One region of the Nonomuraea sp. NPDC050790 genome, then DNA from elsewhere that is predicted to be linked to it. Evidence: predicted binding sites of a transcription regulator. Region 1 holds the regulator's gene; the other holds the start of a gene.
The links. Region 1 encodes HrcA, which represses chaperone genes, less so after heat shock. Its sites were predicted from a motif close to TTGGCACTCTCNNNNNGAGAGTGCCAA; they were not measured.

Region 1 (10,008 bases):
TGTACGGCCACGGCGTGGGCGGCCTTCAGCACGTCGTCGGCCAGCCCGTCGTCGGCCACGGCCAGGGCGGCGGCGTTGGGGTGGTGCTCCTTGGGGATCACGAGCACGTGGGTCGGCGCCTGCGGGTTGATGTCACGGAAGGCGAGAGTGCGGTCGCTCTCGTGGACCACGTCGGCCGGAATCTCCTTGGCCACGATCTTGCAGAAGAGGCAGTCGGTCACAGGAGTACCCTATCGAGGCGACCCGTTGCCAATCGGTAATCCTGCGTACCGTGCGCTGGAAGATCCGCGCGGTTAGGGTGTGTGTGCGACACTTCAGCACAAAAGACGATTCAGGCTCAGGCGAGGCCACCTGGCGAGGACACGACTGGGTAATGCACCCCAAGGAACCGGGAAAACCTCAAGAACCGGAAGAGCGTAAACCCGCAGGGAAGGCCGAGCGTCCCATTGATGTGACCACCGAAACCCTTCTGGCCGACAGGTCGCTGGGGGCGGTGCCGGTCGGATGGGACGCCGACATGGCCGTTACCGCGCTGTACAGCGCGCACTTCCGGTCATTGGTTCGTCTCGCCGTGTTGCTCGTGCGCGACATAGCAACAGCGGAGGAAGTCGTGCAGGACGCGTTCGTCGCCATCCATGGCGCCTGGCGCAGACTGCGTGACCCCGACAAGGCACTCGCCTACCTGCGGCAGTCTGTCGTCAACCGGTCCCGTTCCGTTCTGCGTCACCGAGCCGTCGTCGAGAAATACGCACCCAAGGGCCTGCCCGACGCCCCCAGCGCCGAGAACGGCGCCATCGGCGAACTGGAGCGGTCCGCCGTCATCGAGGCTTTACGCGCGCTGCCGACCCGGCAGAGAGAGGCCCTTGTCCTTCGCTACTACGGGGATCTGTCCGAGGCTGAGATCGCCCATGCCATGGGCATCAGCAAGGGCGCGGTCAAGAGCCACACCGCCCGTGGCATGGCCGCCTTGCGATCCGTCCTGGAGAAGATGTCATGACCCAGCCGCCCGACGAGTACGGCGACATTCTGCGCCGCGTGCTCCGCGCGGAGGCGGACGCGGTCGTGCCGTCTCCGGAAGGTCTGGAGATCATCCGCGGCCGCATCGAGCGGCGGGGCGTGCGCAGTGTGTTGTGGTGGCGCATCGGCGCCGCCACGGTCAGTGCCGTACTGGTCGCGGGCACCGTCGTCATGGTGGTCCCCTCTCTGCGGGAAAGGGTCATCACGCCGACCGAGGTCGAGCACGTCCGCGAGACCGAGGCGCCGCCGGACAACTCCTCCACCAACCGCCCCCAGGACAAGCCCAGCCCCAGCAGGTCCGAGCCGGCGATTCTGCCGCCCGACCCGACGCCCACGCCGACCGCGCCGGGACAGGCCACCGAGTCGGCCAAGTCGACCGCGAAGCCGTCCCCGAGCCCGAGTTCGGCCAAGCCCACGCCGTGCCCGTCCACCGCGGAGGAGGAGGCCGCGCCGGAGGAGGACTGCCCGACGGCCTCCGCCAGCCCCACGGCCACGCCGGGCCCCAGTGACACGCCCATCCCGTCCGGAAGCTGCCCGCCCGAGGAATGCCCTCCGGACGACCCGCCGGCGCCGCCCACCGACCTGACGACGCCGCTGACCTCCAACCAGGTGGGCTGAGGTCTCACCAGCGCCCGGTGCGCGCCATCAGCACCGCCGCCGCGGCCACTCCCGCCGTGGAGGTGCGCAGCACCGTGGACCCCAGCAGCGCCGGTACGGCTCCCGCCGCCACGAACCCGGCCAGCTCGCCCTCGGAGATCCCGCCCTCCGGCCCGACCACGAGCACGATCTCCCCGTCCGTGGGCAGGCCGACCCGCGACAGCGGCTCCACCGCCTCCTCGTGCAGCACGAGCGCCAGCGCCGCCTGGCCGAGCAGTTCCTCCACCTGGGCCGTGGAGGCCAGGTCGGCGACCTGCGCGTGGTGGAAGCGCCGCGCCTGCTTGCCCGCCTCCCTGGCGGTGGAGCGCCACTTGCCGAGCGCCTTGGCGACCTTGTCGCCCTTCCACTGGGTGACGCTGCGCGCGGCCGCCCAGGGCACGATGCGGTCGACCCCGGCCTCGGTCATCATCTCGACAGCCAGCTCGCCCCTGTCGCCCTTGGGCAGCCCCTGGACGACGACCAGCCGCGGCGCGGGCGCCGGGACCTCGTAGCGCTTGACGACGTCGAGCAGCAGCCGGTCCTTCAGCGCCGCGCGCACGACGCACTCGGCCACCGCGCCCGCGCCGTCGGTCAGGTCGACCCGCTCGCCGGCCCGCAGCCGCCTGACGGCCGCCGCGTGGCGGCCCTCGGGGCCGTCGAGCACCGTCTCATCGCCGCCGAACGCCTCGCGCTCGGCCAGGAACACCGGAACGCTCATGGCCGCCCCCGCTCGCCGTACAAGGAAGTCAGCGGCCGTTGAACGCGTCCCGCAGGCGGGAGAAGAAGCCCTGCTGGCCCGGCGCGAACTTGCCCGGCGGGCGCTCCTCCCCGCGCAGCTTCGCCAGCTCGCGCAGCAGCTCCTCCTGGGCCGGATCGAGGCGGCCCGGCGTCTCCACGTTGACGTGGATGAGCAGGTCGCCGCGGCCGGAGTCGTTGAGCCGCTGCACGCCGCGGCCGAACATGGAGATCACCTGACCGGACTGCGTGCCGGGGCGGACGTCGACCTCCTCGGCGCCGTCGAGCGTCTCCACCGTCAGCACCGTGCCGAGCGCGGCGGCGGTCATCGGGATCTGGACGGTGCAGTGGAGGTCGTCACCGCGCCGTTCGAAGATCTCGTGCGGCCGCTCGACGATCTCCAGGAAGAGGTCTCCGGGCGGGCCGCCGCCGGGGCCGACCTCGCCCTCGCCGGCGAGCTGGATGTGGGTGCCGTCCTCGACGCCCGCGGGGATGCGGACCTTGATGGTACGGCGGGTGCGCACCCGCCCGTCGCCCGAGCACTCCTGGCAGGGGTTGCGGATGATGGAGCCGAAGCCCTGGCACTGGGGGCACGGCCGCGAGGTCATGACCTGGCCCAGGAAGGACCTGGTGACCTGGGAGACCTCGCCCCGGCCGCCGCACATGTCGCAGGTGTCGGGATGCGTGCCGGGAGCCGCGCCCGCGCCCTGGCAGACCTCGCAGACGACGGCCGTGTCGACGACCAGTTCGCGCGTGGTGCCGAACGCGGTCTCGCGCAGGTCCAGCTCGACGCGGATGGTGGCGTTGCGGCCCCTTCTGGCCCGGGAGCGCGGGCCTCGGCCGCCGCCCGCCGTACCGAAGAAGGCGTCCATGATGTCGCTGAAGGGGAAGCCCGCGCCGAAGCCGGCCGCTCCGGCGCCCGCGCCGGCGGTGGCGAAGGGGTCGGCGCCCAGGTCGTACATCTGGCGCTTCTGCGGGTCCGACAGCACCTCGTACGCCTGCGTGATCTCCTTGAAACGCTCCTGCGTCGCGGGATCGGGGTTCACGTCCGGGTGCAGCTCACGGGCCAGCCGCCGATAGGCCTTCTTGACCTCGTCGGGACTGGCGTCACGGCGCACCCCGAGGGTGCTGTAGTAATCGCTGTTTGCCACTTATCGACCTCTTAAGAAGCAGCCAGGATCTGGCTGACGTAGCGTGCCACTGCGCGCACGGCGCCCATGGTCACCGGGTAATCCATCCTCGTGGGGCCGAGGACGCCCAGCCGGGCCAGTTGCTTGTCGCCAGAACCGTATCCGGTGGCGACGATGGACGTGCCGTGGAGATAGGGGTTTTCCGCTCCGATGCGCACGGTGAGCGCGGTCGGGGTGTCCGTTGTCGTCTCGCCGAGCAGGCGCATGAGCACGACCTGCTCCTCCAGCGCCTCGAGGACGTCGCGCAGGCCGATGGTGAAGTCGGCGCCCGCCAGGTTGGCCGCGCCGGCGAAGACGATCTTCTCGTCGTGCCGTTCGACGAGCGTCTCCAGCAGGACCGACAGGATCGTCGCGACGACCGGGCGGTCCTCCACCGGAAGCCGTTCCGGCAGATCGGCCACCAGGCCGGGCACCTCGGCCAGCCCGCACCCGTCGAGACAGGCGTTGAGCACGGCGCGCAGGTGCGCGATCCGGTGGTCCTCGATGACCTCGGGCAGCTCGACGACGCGCTGCTCGACCCGGCCCGTGTTGGTGATCAGGACGAGCATGATCCGCCGCTCGCTCAGCGGCACCAGCTCGACGTGCCGCACGCTGGAGCGCGTCAGCGTCGGGTACTGCACCACCGCGACCTGCCTGGTGAGCTGCGCCAGCAGCCGCACCGTGCGGGTGACCACGTCGTCGAGGTCGACCGCGCCGGCCAGGAACGTCTCGATGGCCCTGCGCTCGGCGCCGGACATCGGCTTGATCTGCGAGAGCCGGTCGACGAAGAGCCGGTAGCCCTTGTCGGTCGGCACCCGGCCCGCGCTGGTGTGCGGCTGGGTGATGTACCCCTCCTCCTCCAGCGCGGCCATGTCGTTGCGCACCGTCGCCGGGGAGACCTTGAGGTTGTGGCGCTCGGCCAGCGCCTTGGAGCCCACCGGTTCGTTGGTGGACACGTAGTCCTCGACTATCGCGCGGAGGACCGCGAGCTTCCTGTCGTCGAGCACGTGTGCACCTCCTACCTCTTTCCCTTGGGAAACGCCAGGTCTAGCACTCTGTGTTCCCGAGTGCCAAGTGTACGGCTCTCGCCCACAAGGTGCGATAACCCACGTGCTAGCGGACGGCAAGCAGGTACAGCCACACTTGCGGGTATGAGTGATGATTTCCGGCAGGGTGGAGGATGGCAGCCTCCGCAGCAGCCTCCGTACGAGCCTCCGCCGCAGGGCGGACCCCAGTACGGCCCCCCGCCGCAGAGCGGTCCCCAGCACGGGCCCCCGGGCGGCCCGCCGTACGGCCAGCCGCCGTCGGGACCGCAGTACGGCCAGCCACCCCAGCACGGCCAGCCCCCCTCAGGCCCCCAATACGGCCAGCCACCGTCGGGCCCCCAGTACGGACAGCCGCCCTCGGGCCCCCAGTACGGCCAGCCACCCCAGTACGGCCAGCCGTCCGGCCCCCAGTACGGCCAGCAGCCGTTCGGCCAGCCGCAGTACGGCGGCGCGCCCCAGTTCCCCCCGCCCGTCGACAACAAGCGGCTGCGCCCGCCCCTGTGGCACCTCGCCGTGGCCTGGGGCGTGGCGGTGGTGTTCGTGATCGCCGGGATCGCCCTGTTCGCGGGCGGCGTGGTCGGCGGGGTGAGCGGGGCGGCCCCGGGCAAGTCGTTCCAGCCAGGCCAGCCCGCCACGGTCACCATCGACCCGGCCGACCGCCCGGCCCTCTACCTGACGCGCGGCACGCAGGTGAGCTGGGAGTGCCAGATCAACGGCAACGCCAAGCTCGTCACCACCCCCGTGAACCAGACCGTCGAGCTCAACGGCACGAGCTGGGAGCTGATCGCGCTGATCAACGCCCCGGCCCAGGGCGACTACCAGATCAGTTGCACGATCGAGCCCGACGCGCAGACCCGCTTCGGGGTCGGCAAGGACCTGGCCTCGGCGGCCGGAGGCGTCATGGGCGGGGTGGCGGCGCTGTTCGTGCTGCCCGCGCTGGGTGTGCTCATCGGGGTGGTGTGGACGGTCGTCGTGCTGGTGCGCCGCAGCAGCCACCGCAAGCGCCTCGCGATGGGCGGGTGATTTGCTACGGTCCCCGTGTGTACGACGGTGATGTGCTCGCGGGGAACTGGCGGCGTCCGGGCAAGGGCAAGATCCCTCAGGTCCCGGCGGAGCTCGACCTGGTCGTGGAGGACGCCGACAGCGGCTTCTGCGGCGCCGTGGTGGCCTGCGACAAGGAGGCCGTCACGCTGGAGGACCGCTTCGGCAAGCGCCGGTTGTTCCCGCTCGCGCCCGCGGCGTTCCTGCTGGAGGGCAGGGCGGTGACGCTGGTGCGGCCGGTGGCCGCGGCGGCGGGCGGCCCCAGGCGCAGCGCGTCCGGCTCGATCGCCGTCGAGGGACTGAAGGCCCGCGTGGCCCGCGAGAGCCGCATCTACGTCGAGGGCGTGCACGACGCCGCGCTCGTGGAGAAGATCTGGGGCCACGACCTGCGGGTCGAGGGCGTGGTCGTGGAGTACCTGGAGGGCGTGGACGACCTGCCCGCGATCGTCGAGGAGTTCGGCCCGTCCACGGGCCGGCGGCTCGGGGTCCTGGTCGACCACCTGGTGCAGGGGTCCAAGGAGAGCCGGATCGCCGCCCAGGTCACCTCGCCCGACGTGCTGATCGTCGGGCACCCGTACATCGACATCTGGCAGGCGGTCAAACCGTCCGTCCTGCGCATCCCGGCCTGGCCCGACGTGCCGCGCGGGGTGCCGTGGAAGGAAGGCGTGATCGCCGCTCTGGGCTGGCGCATGGAGCCCGCCGAGGCGTGGCGGCGCATCCTGGGCGCCGTCTCGACCTATTCCGACCTCGAGCCCGAGCTTCTCGGCCGGGTCGAGGAGCTGATCGACTTCGTCACGGAGGCATCATGAGCCAGGACCATCCCCAGCCCGACGACGACTCCACCCGCCGCGTGGAGCGCTCCGACATCCCCGGGTACGGCCAGCCGCCCTCGGGAGGCCAGCCCCAGCCCGGCTACGGCCAGGGCCAGCCCTCGGACGGCTACGCCCAGCCCCAGCCCGGCTACGGCCAGCCGTCGGGATACGGCCAGCCCTCCGGTTACGGCCAGCCGTCGGGTTACGGCCAGCCCTCGGGCGCGTACGGCGACCCCTCGGGCGGTTACGGCCAGCCCTCCGGCGCCCAGTACCCCTACGGCCAGCAGCCCTCGGGCCCGCAGGGCTACGGCTACCCCCAGCAGCAGGTCCCCCCGCCCGGCTACGGCTACGCGGCGGCCCCCCAGCCCCACGTCCCCGGCGTGTACGGCCCGCGCCCCGGCACCGACGACACCACGATGGCCATGCTGTCCCACCTGCTGGGCCTGCTGGTCTCCTGGATCGGCCCGCTCATCATCTACCTGATGAAGAAAGACGAGTCGCCCTACGTCCGCGACCAGTCGGCCGAGGCGCTGAACTTCCAGATCACCATGTTCATCGGCTACCTGGTGTCCTTCGTCCTGACGATCGTCATCATCGGCTTCCTGCTGCTGCCGGTGGTCTGGGTCATCTCGCTGATCTTCCACATCCAGGCGGCCATCGCCACCAACAAGGGCGAGAACTACCGCTACCCGATCAGCATCCGCATGATCAAGTAACACGGAGAATCACGGTTCGATCACTCTCCGGAATGTTCGCAGCTCCCCGGGTGACGATGGACGGGTCACCCATGGGGAGGTCATGGTGCACGAGCGCCTGCGCAACACCACCAGATACCTGGCCGCCGCGGCATACCTGGATCCCGGCTTCCGCGACCGGGCGCTGTACGCGCTGATCGAGCGCCGCCACCACGCGGTGGCCCCGTCGGTCGGCGGGTTCGACCTGGGCCCGGTGCTGCGGCACTGCCTCTACGCGCGGTCGATGCTGACCGTCAGGGAGGCCGCGGTCACGGTGATGCTGGCGCTGGCCCTGCTGTTCGACTTCGAGGCCGCGATGCCGTGGCTCATGGTGCTGGGCGTGCTGGCGGCCTTCGCCTCCGGCGGCTTCGGCGGCCAGGGGCAGCGCAAACGGCTGAGCCCCGTCGTCGTGGCCGGCGTGGTGGTCGGCGTCTTCGCCCTGCTGGTCGTGCCCGCGATGCTGCTGACCCGCTATCTGGGCGCGGACAGCTCGGGCTACTCGGGGTACGAGGAGGACGGCGGGGCGGGCTGGATGGCGCCTCTGATGCTCCTGGCCGCCGTCGTCACCGTGCTGGCCTACCGGGTGCGCGTCTACCGGATCCTGTCGGAGCGGCTGCGGCCGGGCGCCGGCCGTACCGGGCAGGAGGCGGGCCCGCGCATGACGGAGGTGAAGCTCGCGCAGCACGGCAACCTGACGCTCTACTCCGGCGAGAACCCGTTCGTCGGCGCGGGCGAGCTCGTGCGGGCCTGGACGATCGCGGCCGAGCTCGACCGGCGCACCGGCGAGGCGGGCCGCGCGCCCGCCCTGGTGGACGCGGTGGACCTGCACGAGTTCGTGGGCGAGCGGCTCGGCGAGATGCGCGACTCCGCCGAGCCTGGCATGCCCGTCCACCTGGACGTCCTCGACCACGTGATCGCGCAGGGCCGCCTCAACCAGCTCCACGGCGACCATCCGCTCCTGTACGGCACCCGCCCCCGCTACCAGCTCAGCGACCGGGAACTCCAGGCGGTGATCCGCAACCCACAGTCCGGCGCCCGCCACTACCGGTGGATCGTGGTCGGCACCAGCGGCGCGGCCGTCACCGATGCCGAGGGCGAGGAGGTGCTGCCCGCCGAGGACCGCGACACCACCGTGTCGATCTTCATCCATCTGGCCGTCGAGGGCCGGATGCTCTACACCGAGTTCATCGTCACCGCGCTGCCGCCGGTACGCGGCGTCTACCGGGTCGTGGACGAGTTGCCCAGGCAGGCGGGGCCGGGGCTGGTGCTGGCGGCGCTCACCCGCGCGCCGCTCTCGCTGGCCCGCGACGTCGTCGGCGCGCCCGCCCGGCTGCTGCGGCGGATCTTCGTGGCGATGCGTTTCCCGGAGGACCCGGACAAGTACGTCGTCTACGACTACGGAGCCAGGATCAGCCTGCGCGAGGCGGCCGCCGAGCCGCGCATCAACACCTTCCTCGAAGGGCTCGACGCGTTCAAGTACGCCAAGCTCGTCGAGGAGCGGCTGAACAACGCGGTGCTGGACTTCCTGGAACGGCGTGGCGTGGACACCGCCGCCTACCGGCAGCAGATCGCCGCGGTCATCAACAACGGCACGGTGGTCAACGGCGGCACCTTCACCGGGACCAGCATCGGCGGGCAGGGCGCCCAGTTCGCCGCCCCCGCGGCCAAGGGGACACCATGAGCACGCCCGACCCGTCCGCGCCCAACTACGGGACCGTGATCAGCGGCGGCACCTTCACCGGGAGCAACATCGGCGGCCAGGGCGCGGTCTTCCAGCCCGGCCAGGCGCCACCCGCCGGACGGGAGGAGCTGGAGCGGCTGCGCGCACAGGTGGCGGCATTGCTGGCCCTCGTGGAGCAGCACGCGGCCGAACTGCCGCAGGCCCGGCAGGCGCGGCGCGACCTGGAGGAGGTGCTCGCCGAGGCGGAGGCGGCGCCCGGGGAGCGCGACCCGGCCAGGGTGACGGCCGCCCTCGACCGTCTCGCCACCCGCCTGTCCCCCGTCACCGCCCTGGCCACCGCACTGGGCCCGATCGCCGACCTGGCCTCAGCTCTGCTCTGACCCGCCCATCCGTCCCCGCGCTGTCGCGCTCTGATCTGCCCTGTCGCGCTCTGATCTGCCCTGTCGCGGACTTGTCGGCCTTCGGGCCGCGGGTCACAGGGTGAGGTCGCGGATCAGGGCGTCGGCGAGCAGCCGGCCGCGCAGGGTCAGCACCATGCGGCCCGCCTTGAACGCCTCCTGCTCCAGCAGCCCGTCCCCCACGGCCCTGGCCACGGCGAGCCGGGCGTCCGGCGCCACGTCGGCCAGCGGGTAGCCGGTGACCAGCCGCAGCTCCAGCATCAGCCGCTCCACCTCGCGGTCGGCGTCCTCCAGCACCTCCCTGGCGTGCGCGGGGGAAAGCCCCTGGGCCAGCCGCTGCGCGTAGGGGGCGGGGTGCTTGACGTTCCACCAGCGGGTGCCGCCGACGTGGCTGTGCGCGCCGGGCCCGACGGCCCACCAGTCGCCGCCGGTCCAGTAGAGCAGGTTGTGGCGGCACCGGCCCGCCTCCGAGGTGGCCCAGTTCGACACCTCGTACCAGGAGAAGCCCGCCTTGGCCAGCAGTTCGTCGGCGATGAGGTAGCGGTCGGCGGCCACGTCGTCGTCGGGCATCGGCAGCTCGCCGCGCCTGATCCGGGCCGCCAGCCGCGTGCCGTCCTCGACGATGAGCGAGTACGCCGAGACATGGTCGGGCCCGGCGGCGATCGCCGCCTCCAGCGACGCCCGCCAGTCGTCGTCGGTCTCTCCGGGAGTGCTGTAGATGAGGTCGAGGTTGACGTGC
Region 2 (10,008 bases), on a different contig from region 1:
AGGCGGCCGGACAGGCGCTCCTCCGCCGCCTCGACCCGCGCGCCGACCTGCTCGACGGTGCTCTTGAGCTCCTCGCCGACGCGCTCGGTCAGGTCGGCCATGCCGCCCTCGATCCGTTCGGTACGCGCGGTGAGCTCGCCGATGGACTTGTCGAGCCTGGTGAAGCGGCTGGCCGCGGCCTCCATGCTGGAGTTGAGCTGCCCGAGCTTGCCGGCGAAGTCGCCCAGCCGCTTGGCGATGCCCTCGGTGCCGTCGAGCACCGTCTGCAGCCGCTTGAGCGCTTCCTCGACGCTCTCGCCGACCGTGCCGACGTCGGCCCACAGGCTGGGCAGCTCGATGACGGGGCTGACGCGCTGGCTGACGTTCTCGACCCTGGCGTCGACGTTGCCGATCTGCTCGCCGACGGCGTCGACGTGGTCGCGTACCGCCTCCACGTGCTGGGCGAGCCCCTCGGCCCAGATCGGCGGCTTGGCGGAGATATCGTCGAGGCGGCCGCTCACGGACTCCAGCGTGCCGCTGAGGCCGCCCAGCTCGCGCTCGCGTACCTCGCGCAGCAGCCACTCCATGCCTTCGAGGCGCTGGCGGATCTCGTCGAGGACGGCCCCCTGGGTGCGCTGCTCGTAGACGTGGTCCTGGGCGGCGCGCGCGAGTAGTTCCCGCATCCTGTCGGACACGGCGGACTGGCCGTCTGCCTGCAAGAGGGTGGTGTGGTTGGAATAATCCACCGAAAGCTCCTTCACTCGCCGACGGAGTGCCGCGCAGCGGTGGGATAGGTCCGGTTTGCAATGACTGAAGGAGAACGCGGTAATCCGCTAAAGGGGGGAGAACTCCCGCGCGTCCACCTTAGCCTTTGGATCAAGGTCCGTCGGGGTGACTGGAAAAGATCCTGTTTTGTCATTTATGCAGGTGGGAGCCCCAGGCAGATGAGCACAAAAGGTTGGTTCATAATCCGGGTGAGGATGATTACTCCGGACTTGTCACCGGAAAGTCTCAGGTCTCGCCGCAACCGTTCGATGTCCACGGCGGAGCCGCGCTTCTTGATGGTGACATTTCCTATTTCGCGGGCTCGGAGTGCCGCCCGCAGCCGCTTCAGCGAGAACGGCAGCGCCTCGTCCACCTCGTACCTGGCCGCCCAGGGCGTGTCCACGGGCTCGTCGCCGGTGATGTAGGCGATCATTGGATCCGGCAGCCGCCCGCCCACCATCTCGGCCACCTCGCCCACCAGATGGGCCCGGATCGCCGCCCCGTCGGGCTCGTAGACGTAGCGCCCGAGCTCGCCCACCTCCGCCTGAACCCCCGTGGGCGTCAGCGTCTGCCCGCCCGGCAGCAGCGTCGCCCGCCGCCCCTCGCGCCCCGGCGTCCAGAGCGCCGCCTCCTTGACCTCTCCCTTGTACGAGACCCACTCCGCCTCGGCCGCCTCCGGTATGTACTCGTACGGAATCCCCGGCGCCACCTTCAGGCACGACCACCGCGCCCGCCCCACCAGATCCATGACCACCGGCCAGGGCGGCGAGTAGGACTGCGGATCGAACGTCCTCCCCCTCGCGGTACGCCGGGCCGGATCGGCGAACAACGCCTCGTACTCCTCGACCGGCGCCTCCGCCGCGTCCCCCACCCGCACGCGTACCCGATCCCCGACGCCCAGCGCCTCCGCGTTGGCCCGCGCCACGGCGGCGGTCAGCGGATCGAGCTCCAGCGCGTCCACCCGATGCCCGGCCAGGGCGAGCGCGAGGGCGTCACCGCCGATCCCGCAACAGACGTCCACGACCCGGACCGGCCCCCGCGTCATCGCGCTCAGCCGCCGCGCCCGATGCGCCGCCACCTCGGCCCGCGTGGACTGCTCCAGGCCGTGGGGCGTGAAGTACATGAGCCTGGCGTCGTCCCCGAACTTCGCCACGGCCCGCTCCCTGAGCCCGGCCTGGGTGAGCGCGGCCGAGGTGAGCGCGCCGTCGTAGGTCTTCCTGAGCCGCGTGGTCGCCTTGACCGGATCGCCCCCGCCCAGCTCGACCGCCTCGTCCAGGGCCTTCTGGCCACGCGGCGTCAGCAGTTCTCGAAAGGCGTCCAGGTCCACGTCATACGACGTTAGTGCACGTGCTCAGCTCAGGAGCGCGGCGAAGTCGACCTCGACGGGAAACGGGGACTTGGCGCTCAGCCTGCCGTGGTGGGTGGCGTCGGCGCGGTAGAAGTGCGTGACCTCGTCGAGCAGGTAGGTGTGGATGACTGGCTTGCCTTCTTCTTCCTCGACCAGCCAGAAGTGCTTGATGCCGGCGCCGGCGTAGATCCGGGGCTTGACCTTCCGGTCCCGGTACTCGGACTCGGAGGAGACCACCTCGACGACGAGGTGGACCGCCTCCGGGGGGTAGGAGGTGGCGTTGTGGTCGTCGGCCGCGGCGTCGATCACCAGGACGTCGGGGCAGGGGCGCTGCCGCTTGCCGATCTTGATGTCCATGTGTGTGGCCACAGCCAGGGATTCGGGTACCTGTGCGTCAAGAACGGAGCACAGGTTCGAGATGACGCTTTCGTCGAAGCGACGCTGGGGGGACCTGAGGATGAGGGCTCCGTCGATGACTTCGACGCGCTTGAAGAGGTCCAGCTCCCCGTTGGGCCCGTCCTGGGGCAGGAGATCGAGATCGTCGGACGTCCAGCCACCGGCCGGCGGGTAGGGCCAGTTCGCGAGCACGTCTCTCGTGGCGGTCACATCCTCACCGTAACGTCGGTGTCGTCGCCGTTTGTGGTCATCGAACCACATTCTGCTGCGCATCCCTCTAGGGGAGATGTTCTCCCATCCGGAACGGTGTGTCGCCCAGGGAGACCAGGAGTTTGCGGAGGGTCTCCGTCAGTGCCTCCTGGTCGGTGGGGGACAGGGCGGACAGGAGGTCGGCCTCGTGGGCGACGTGGAGGGTGAGGAGGTCGGCGGCCAGGCGTTCGCCCTGCTCGGTCAGGGCGACCAGCACCATGCGGCGGTTGCTCTCCAGTGGCCAGCGCCGCACCAGGCCGCGTTCCACCAGGCGGTCCATGCGGTTGGTCAGGGCGCCGGGGCTGACCAGGGCGGTGGCGGCCAGGTCCTTCATGCACATGGTGTGCTCGGGGTCGCGCAGCAGCGTGGCGAGCATGTCGAACTCCCACGGCTCCAGCCCGTGCTCGGCGAAGAACTCCTTGGTGCTCCGCTCCAGCAGGCGTACGGCCCGTGACAGGCGGCCAGCCACGCCCAGCGGGCTCACGTCCACGTCGGGGCGGGCGGCGGCCCACTGCATCGTGATCGCGTCCACAGCGTCCTGCATGGTTCGCACACTATCAAAAATTTCGAGGTTGAAATGTTCGGAACGTGCGGCTACTGTCCGTCCTCGGAAGCTTTGATGTCGAAGTGTTTGGGGTGGAAGAGCGATGCGGATTCTGGTGCTGGGTGCGACGGGGTACGTCGGGGGCGCGCTCGTCGAGGAGCTCGCCGGGCGCGGGCACGAGGTCGTGGCCCTGGTACGGCCGTCCGCCGACGGGGGCAGGCGGCTGCCTGCCGTACAGGAGGAGAGGCACGGCGACCTGTCCGACGCGGACTCGATCACCGCGGCCGTGACGCCGGACATCGACGCGGTCGTGCACGCGGCGCAGCTCACCGGCGACGAGGCGACCGACCTCCAGGTGATCGGGGCGCTGGCCGGCGCGGGTAGGCCGGTCGTGTACGTGAGCGGCGTGTGGGTCCTCGGCGCGACCGAGGACGGGCACGAGGAGAGCGCGACCGACCCGATCCCGATCGTGGGGTACCGGCCCAAGGTGGAGGATCTGGTCCTCGGCGCGGGCGGCGTGGTGGTGCGCCCCGGACTGGTGCACGGGCGCGGCGGGGGGATCCCGGTGATGCTGCGCGCATGGGCGGCCGAGCGCGGGAACGGGGTGCACGTGGGTGCGGGCGGGGAGGGAGCGGCGTTCGTGCACGTGGACGACGTGGCCGAGCTGATCGCGACGGCCGTGGAGAAGGGGCGGCCGGGTGCCGTCTACCACGCGGTCGCCGAGGAGCACGTGCCGCTGGCGGTGGTGGCCTCGGCCGCGGCGCGGTCGGTGGGCGCGGGTTCGCTGGGCGCGGGTTCGGGGGGTGCGGGTTCGGCGGGTGCGGGTTCGCTCGGTGCGGGTGAGGCGGGTGCGGGTGAGGCGGGTGCGGGTGAGGGGGGTGGCGTGCGGATTTGGCCGGTGGCGGAGGCGGCGCAGGTCCTGGGCCTGCCGTTCGCCGAAGCGCTCGCGCTCAGCCAGCGTGTCAGCTCTGCGCGAACCCGTGCGGCGCTCGGATGGGCCCCCAGCAGGCCCGGCATCGTCTCCGAGCTGCTGGAAGGCTCTTACACGCGCTGAGCCGGTTCGTGTTGACTGTCAAGCCCCTCTTGCATATGTTTCCTGTTGGCACTCTCCCCTTGAGAGTGCCAACGTGCGACGAGGCAGGTCTACCACCCGCGACGGCAGGCCCCGCTGGTCGCCTCTTCTAGATCATTCAAATCTGAAGGGGAGGTCCGATCGTGACGACCGCCACTAAGGTTCCCGTTAAGCCGCTCGGCGACCGCATCGTGGTCCAGCCGCTTGAGGCCGAGCAGACCACCGCTTCCGGCCTGGTCATCCCAGACACCGCCAAGGAGAAGCCGCAGGAGGGCAAGGTCCTCGCGGTGGGCCCGGGCAACTGGGACGAGGACGGCGACAAGCGGATTCCGCTCGACGTTGCCGAGGGCGACATCGTCCTCTACAGCAAGTACGGCGGCACCGAGGTCAAGTACGGCGGCGAGGAGTACCTCGTGCTCTCCGCCCGCGACGTTCTCGCGATCATCGAGAAGTAAGCCGGTACGTGTCGGGCCCCGGGCGCAGCTCTCAGCAGAGGCGACCGGGGCTTTCGACGCTAGGAGAGGACTTTCAACCAAATGGCGAAGATCCTGGAGTTCGACGAGGACGCGCGGCGCGCTCTTGAGCGCGGCGTCAACGCCCTCGCGGACGCCGTGAAGGTAACCCTCGGCCCGCGTGGCCGAAACGTCGTCATCGACAAGAAGTTCGGTGCTCCGACGATCACGAACGACGGCGTGACCATCGCCCGCGAGATCGAGCTGGAAGAGCGTTACGAGAACCTCGGCGCCCAGCTCGCCAAGGAAGTGGCCACCAAGACCAACGACATCGCGGGTGACGGCACCACCACCGCGACCGTCCTGGCCCAGGCCATGGTCCGCGAGGGTCTGCGCAACGTCGCCGCCGGCGCCTCCCCGCTGTCGCTCAAGCGCGGGATCGACAAGGCCGCCAAGGCCATCAGCGACAAGCTGATCGCCAGCGCCCGCGAGGTCGGCGACAAGAAGGAGATCGCCAACGTCGCGACGATCTCCGCCCAGGACGCCAAGATCGGCGAGCTCATCGCCGAGGCGTTCGACAAGGTGGGCAAGGACGGCGTCCTCACGGTCGAAGAGTCCAACGCCATGGGCATGGAGCTCGAGTTCACCGAGGGCATGCAGTTCGACAAGGGCTACCTGTCGCAGTACATGGTGACCGACCCCGAGCGCATGGAGGCCGTCCTGGAGGACGCCTACGTGCTGCTCACCCAGAGCAAGATCGCCTCCATCGCGGACTTCCTGCCGCTGCTGGAGAAGGTCGCCCAGACCAAGAAGCCGCTGTTCGTGGTGGCCGAGGACGTCGAGGGCGAGGCCCTGGCCGTCCTGGTCACCAACAAGATCCGCGGCACCTTCACCTCCGTGGCCGTCAAGGCCCCGGGCTTCGGTGACCGCCGCAAGGCGATGCTGCAGGACATGGCCATCCTGACCGGCGGACAGGTCGTCGCCGAGGAGGTCGGCCTCAAGCTGGAGCACGTCGGTCTCGAGGTGCTCGGCACGGCCCGCCGTATCGTCGTCACCAAGGACGCCACCACCATCGTGGACGGCGCCGGCGACGCGCAGGCGATCGAGGACCGGGTCAAGGAGATCAAGCTCGCCATCGAGCAGTCCGACTCCGACTGGGACCGCGAGAAGCTGCAGGAGCGCCTGGCCAAGCTGGCCGGCGGTGTGTGCGTGCTGCGTGTCGGCGCCGCCACCGAGGTCGAGCTCAAGGAGAAGAAGCACCGTCTCGAGGACGCGATCTCCGCGACGCGCGCCGCGATCGAGGAGGGCATCGTCTCCGGCGGCGGCACCGCGCTGATCCACGTCGGCAAGGAGCTGGACGACCTCGGCCTCACCGGTGACGAGGCCACTGGCGTGGGCGTCGTCCGCCGCGCGCTGGTCGAGCCGGCCCGCTGGATCGCCGAGAACGCCGGCCTCGAGGGCTACGTCGTCACCCACAAGGTGGCCGAACTGCCCGTCGGCCACGGCCTCAACGCCGCGACCGGCGAGTACGGCAACCTGATCGACCAGGGCGTCATCGACCCGGTCAAGGTCACCCGTTCCGCTGTGCAGAATGCCGCGTCGATCGCGGGCATGCTGCTCACGACGGAGGCCCTTGTGGTCGAGAAGCCCGAGGAGGAGGCCCCCGCCGCAGGCGGTCACGGCCACGGTCACGGCCACGGCCACTGACCCGCGTTCCTCAACCCCAGCACGGCCCGCACCGCCCGGTGCGGGCCGTGCTGCGTTCTCCGGCCCCCGTCCACCTGCTGCGCTCCCGCTCGCCCGCTCGGGGCCCGCTGTTGGGCTGGGGCCCGTTTCTGTGTGCGGTCGCTCTTGGCTGAGGCCGCTTCCGTGGTGTCGCTCTGGTGGTCGTGGGGGCTCGCCGGCTGAAGGTCGGTTGCCGGGGGCCGGGGTCTGTGCGGGGGGCGCCCCTGGCGGGGCTCCAGGGCGTTCTGACGCCCCTTCCCCTACGGCACAGCCGCCCCACCCCCACCCGCCGCACATGGCCGGGCCCCGTCCAGGGAGACGCTCCTCCGGTGACGCGGGGCTGGGCGCCGTTACGCGCGTATCGTGCCCGGCTGGGTGGTTTGGGGTGGTAGGTGGGTTCTTGTGGTCATGAGGCGGATGTAGCGCGTGAGGTCCGGTGGGCGATCTTATGCGTAGGGGTGGCGGCCGGAGGATGTCCAGATGTGGAAAGTTGGGTTATTGCGGTAAACCAACCTATGGAGTAAAGCGTCTGGCGGCCATGACAATTTCCGTGCTTTTCGGGGAATCGGGTGAAATATTCCGACTCCATATAAAGGCTTAGTGTGGTCGGTTGATTACGGGTAGTTATCGTCTCTTCAATGTGACCAATCCGTAGCCGTTCGCCATGACGACAGGCCGGACCAGGGCGGGCATCATGCCTAACGTGAGCGAGGGAAGCGTCGCCGACGCCAAAATTGGGGTAAGGCTCGCGTCGAGACTTCCGGCACGGACGGATGACTCCGACCTAAGAGAACTGACGAGCCTCGCCGTTGCGGGCGATCGTTCTGCGATCGAATCCCTGCTCGGCGAGTTGCGGCCGATGGTGGTGCGCTATTGCCGCGCCCGGCTGGGCCGGGTTTCCGGGCAATATCACATTGCGGATGACGTGGCCCAGGAGGTGTGCATCGCGGTGCTGTCCGCGCTGCCGCGCTACCGGGACATGGGCCGGCCCTTCGCCTCCTTCGTCTTCGGCATCGCCTCGCACAAGGTGGCCGACGCCTTGCGGAGTTCGGTGCGCTGCGCCGTACCCACGCAGGATCTTCCCGACGGGCCCGACGAAGGGCCCGGACCGGAGGAGACCGTGGTCCGCTACATCGAGGTCGAGCACGCGCGGCGGCTGCTGGCGCGGCTGCCCGCCAACCAGCGCGAACTCCTCCTGCTCCGGGTGGTGTCAGGACTGTCGGCCGAAGAGACCGGTAATGTACTGGGCATGTCACCAGGAGCGGTCCGCGTCGCCCAGCATCGGGCGCTGGCGAGGTTGCGGCAGATGGCCGAGCTGGAGTCGGCTTGACGCCGGAGGAACACACGGAGGGCCCGGCCGCACACGGCGACCGAACGCCCCCAGGCTCAACCGACCCATCGCCCCACGGCCCGCCCGGGCTGACGTCCAGCGGTTCGTTTGAGCCGCCGTCTGTTGGTTCGTCCGGGCTGTCGTTCAGCGGTTCGTTTGAGCTGCGGTCTGTTGGTTCGTCCGGGCTGTTGGCTGGTGGCTCTGACGGTTTCTCTCCCGCGGTCTCGGATGGGGTTGCGGGGGAGGGTTCCGGGGTTGAGGGGCTTGCCGGGTTGACGGCCGAGGAGCAGACGGACGCGTTTCTGGACGCCTTGGCGCTTGGGCATCAGCCTGACGCGACCGACCCGGCGCTACGGCTGCTGGCGGCGTTGCGGCATGACGTCGACGATCAGCGGCGCTCTTCCGTGTCCATGACGCCATCCACGTAGCCTCTGGCGTACTCCCACGTCACGTAGTCGGCGGGGTCGGGGTGGAAGGCGGGTTCGTGGACCTGCGGGCGGCCCTTGTCGATCATCTGGCGGAGGTTGCCGCGGAGCAGGTCCCAGTCGAAGAAGTGCTGTTCGCCGCATTCTGGGCAATCCAGGACAAGTCCCAGTACGCCCTGCGGCTCCAGCAGGGAACGGAAGACTTCCACGTCGGCCAGGTCGGTGATGGCCTCGTCGCGCTCAGCCGCGGTCAGCGGCTCCGGGTCGTCGAACTCGCCCATGGCCGAGGAAGGATCGTTCGGATCGTCCGCGAACGGGTCGCGGGGGACGTCTTCCAGCACCTTTCCACCATAGTGACCTAACGCAGCCTGGGCACTAATAAGCACCGCACCGACCCCTTGTGCCGGTTTCCACCCGGGCCCCGCCTCCCGAAATACCGGAAAACTCCTCCCAAAGCACTGCCCAACTGGCCGCCAAGGCTGCCCTCGGGGTGTGGGCCGGACTCGGCCGAGCGCTGCTCTGGGCGCGCCGCCGGTGCCACGCGCTGGTGCGCGGCTCTGGGCGTGCCGCTGGGGGAACTGTGCTCGGGGGCCTGGTCACGGGCGGGCCCGGAGCCAGCGGCCAGGTCACGGGCGGACCCGGAGCCAGCGGCGTCGCCCGCGCGGGCGTCAAGGGGTCTGCCGGGCGTGGCCAGCGGTGGGGATCCATGGGCGGAGGCAAGGGCTGCCAGGGGGACTGGCAGGGGAAATCGGCAGGGCAAGGGCAGGGGGAGATCGGGGGAGCAGGGCCACTGGGCGGGGGGTGTGGGTTGGGCGCTGGGTTCCGGGGGCGGGTTGGGGCGGGTTGGAGGTGGGGTGCGGGGCGGGCGTACCGGATGGGGGTTAGCCGAGCCAGCCGCGGCGGGAGGCTTCGACGCCGGCGTGGAAGCGGGACTGTGCCCCCAGCTCCGCCATCGCGTCGGCGAAGCGGGCGCGGACGGTGCGGACCGAGACGCCGAGCTGGCGGGCGATCGAGTCGTCGCACATCCCCTGCGCCGCCAGCCGCAGCACCTGGACCACGCCGTCGCCCCGCCGCCCCCACGGCAGAGGCACGGAGCGGTTCCACAGCTCCTCGAACAGCGACCGCAGGACGCCGACCACGATGGGCGCGCGGACGAGGTAGAAGTTGTAGGCGTGGTCGGGCAGGCTGCCGCCCCACAGCGCGGGCAGGCCCGCCGCCTCGGGCCCGGCGGTCATGAACCAGCTCGGCACCCGGTCCAGCGTGCGGACCCTCCCGCCGGACTCCAGCAGGCGCGTGAGCTGGTCGCGTACGCCCGGCAGCGCCAGCGTGGCGACCGGGATGACGGCGCGCATGCTGAGCAGGCGGCGGCTTTGGGCGTCGATCCAGGGGTCGGCGAACTTGCGTACGAAGTCGGTCATGGTGCGTTCGTCGGGGATGGCGATCAGCAACTCCAGCGGAGGAGCCTGTACGGCCATGCCGACCACGCTCTCGTAGAGCACGTCGGCCCCGCTGACCGGTTCGACCGGGAACGGGCCGCTCTGGTAGTGGCGGCCGGCGTCGTAGTCGCGGATGAGGCCGCGGATCGAGCCGAGCGCGGTGTCGATGCGCCGGCTCTCCTCGGCCAGCCGGTCCAGCCGCTCGGCGATCAGCCGGCCGAGCGCGGCGGCGGGGTGCCTGGCCAGGTACTCGCCGGACTGCTCGTCCACCACGCCCAGTCTGACGA

Region 2: the regulator HrcA is predicted to act here: its motif matches at 4,381-4,407, upstream of groES (co-chaperone GroES).

The regions. Positions count from the first base shown of each region.
Region 1 is NZ_JBITGF010000004.1:451,883-461,890, reverse strand. It holds gene ACIBEJ_RS22480 (histidine triad nucleotide-binding protein) at 1-221, opposite strand, end outside; gene ACIBEJ_RS22475 (SigE family RNA polymerase sigma factor) at 518-997, shown strand; gene ACIBEJ_RS22470 (hypothetical protein) at 994-1,635, shown strand; gene ACIBEJ_RS22465 (16S rRNA (uracil(1498)-N(3))-methyltransferase) at 1,640-2,371, opposite strand; gene dnaJ (molecular chaperone DnaJ) at 2,400-3,539, opposite strand; gene hrcA (heat-inducible transcriptional repressor HrcA) at 3,551-4,564, opposite strand; gene ACIBEJ_RS22450 (hypothetical protein) at 4,709-5,626, shown strand; gene ACIBEJ_RS22445 (DUF3097 domain-containing protein) at 5,644-6,453, shown strand; gene ACIBEJ_RS22440 (DUF4870 domain-containing protein) at 6,450-7,172, shown strand; gene ACIBEJ_RS22435 (hypothetical protein) at 7,255-8,871, shown strand; gene ACIBEJ_RS22430 (hypothetical protein) at 8,868-9,251, shown strand; gene hemW (radical SAM family heme chaperone HemW) at 9,345-10,008, opposite strand, start outside.
Region 2 is NZ_JBITGF010000003.1:500,109-510,116, reverse strand. It holds gene ACIBEJ_RS17170 (hypothetical protein) at 1-725, opposite strand, end outside; gene ACIBEJ_RS17165 (methyltransferase domain-containing protein) at 899-2,071, opposite strand; gene ACIBEJ_RS17160 (Uma2 family endonuclease) at 2,096-2,698, opposite strand; gene ACIBEJ_RS17155 (MarR family winged helix-turn-helix transcriptional regulator) at 2,766-3,281, opposite strand; gene ACIBEJ_RS17150 (NAD-dependent epimerase/dehydratase family protein) at 3,385-4,335, shown strand; gene groES (co-chaperone GroES) at 4,494-4,808, shown strand; gene groL (chaperonin GroEL) at 4,890-6,512, shown strand; gene ACIBEJ_RS17135 (sigma-70 family RNA polymerase sigma factor) at 7,225-7,860, shown strand; gene ACIBEJ_RS17130 (DUF5319 domain-containing protein) at 8,249-8,626, opposite strand; gene ACIBEJ_RS17125 (LuxR C-terminal-related transcriptional regulator) at 9,167-10,008, opposite strand, start outside.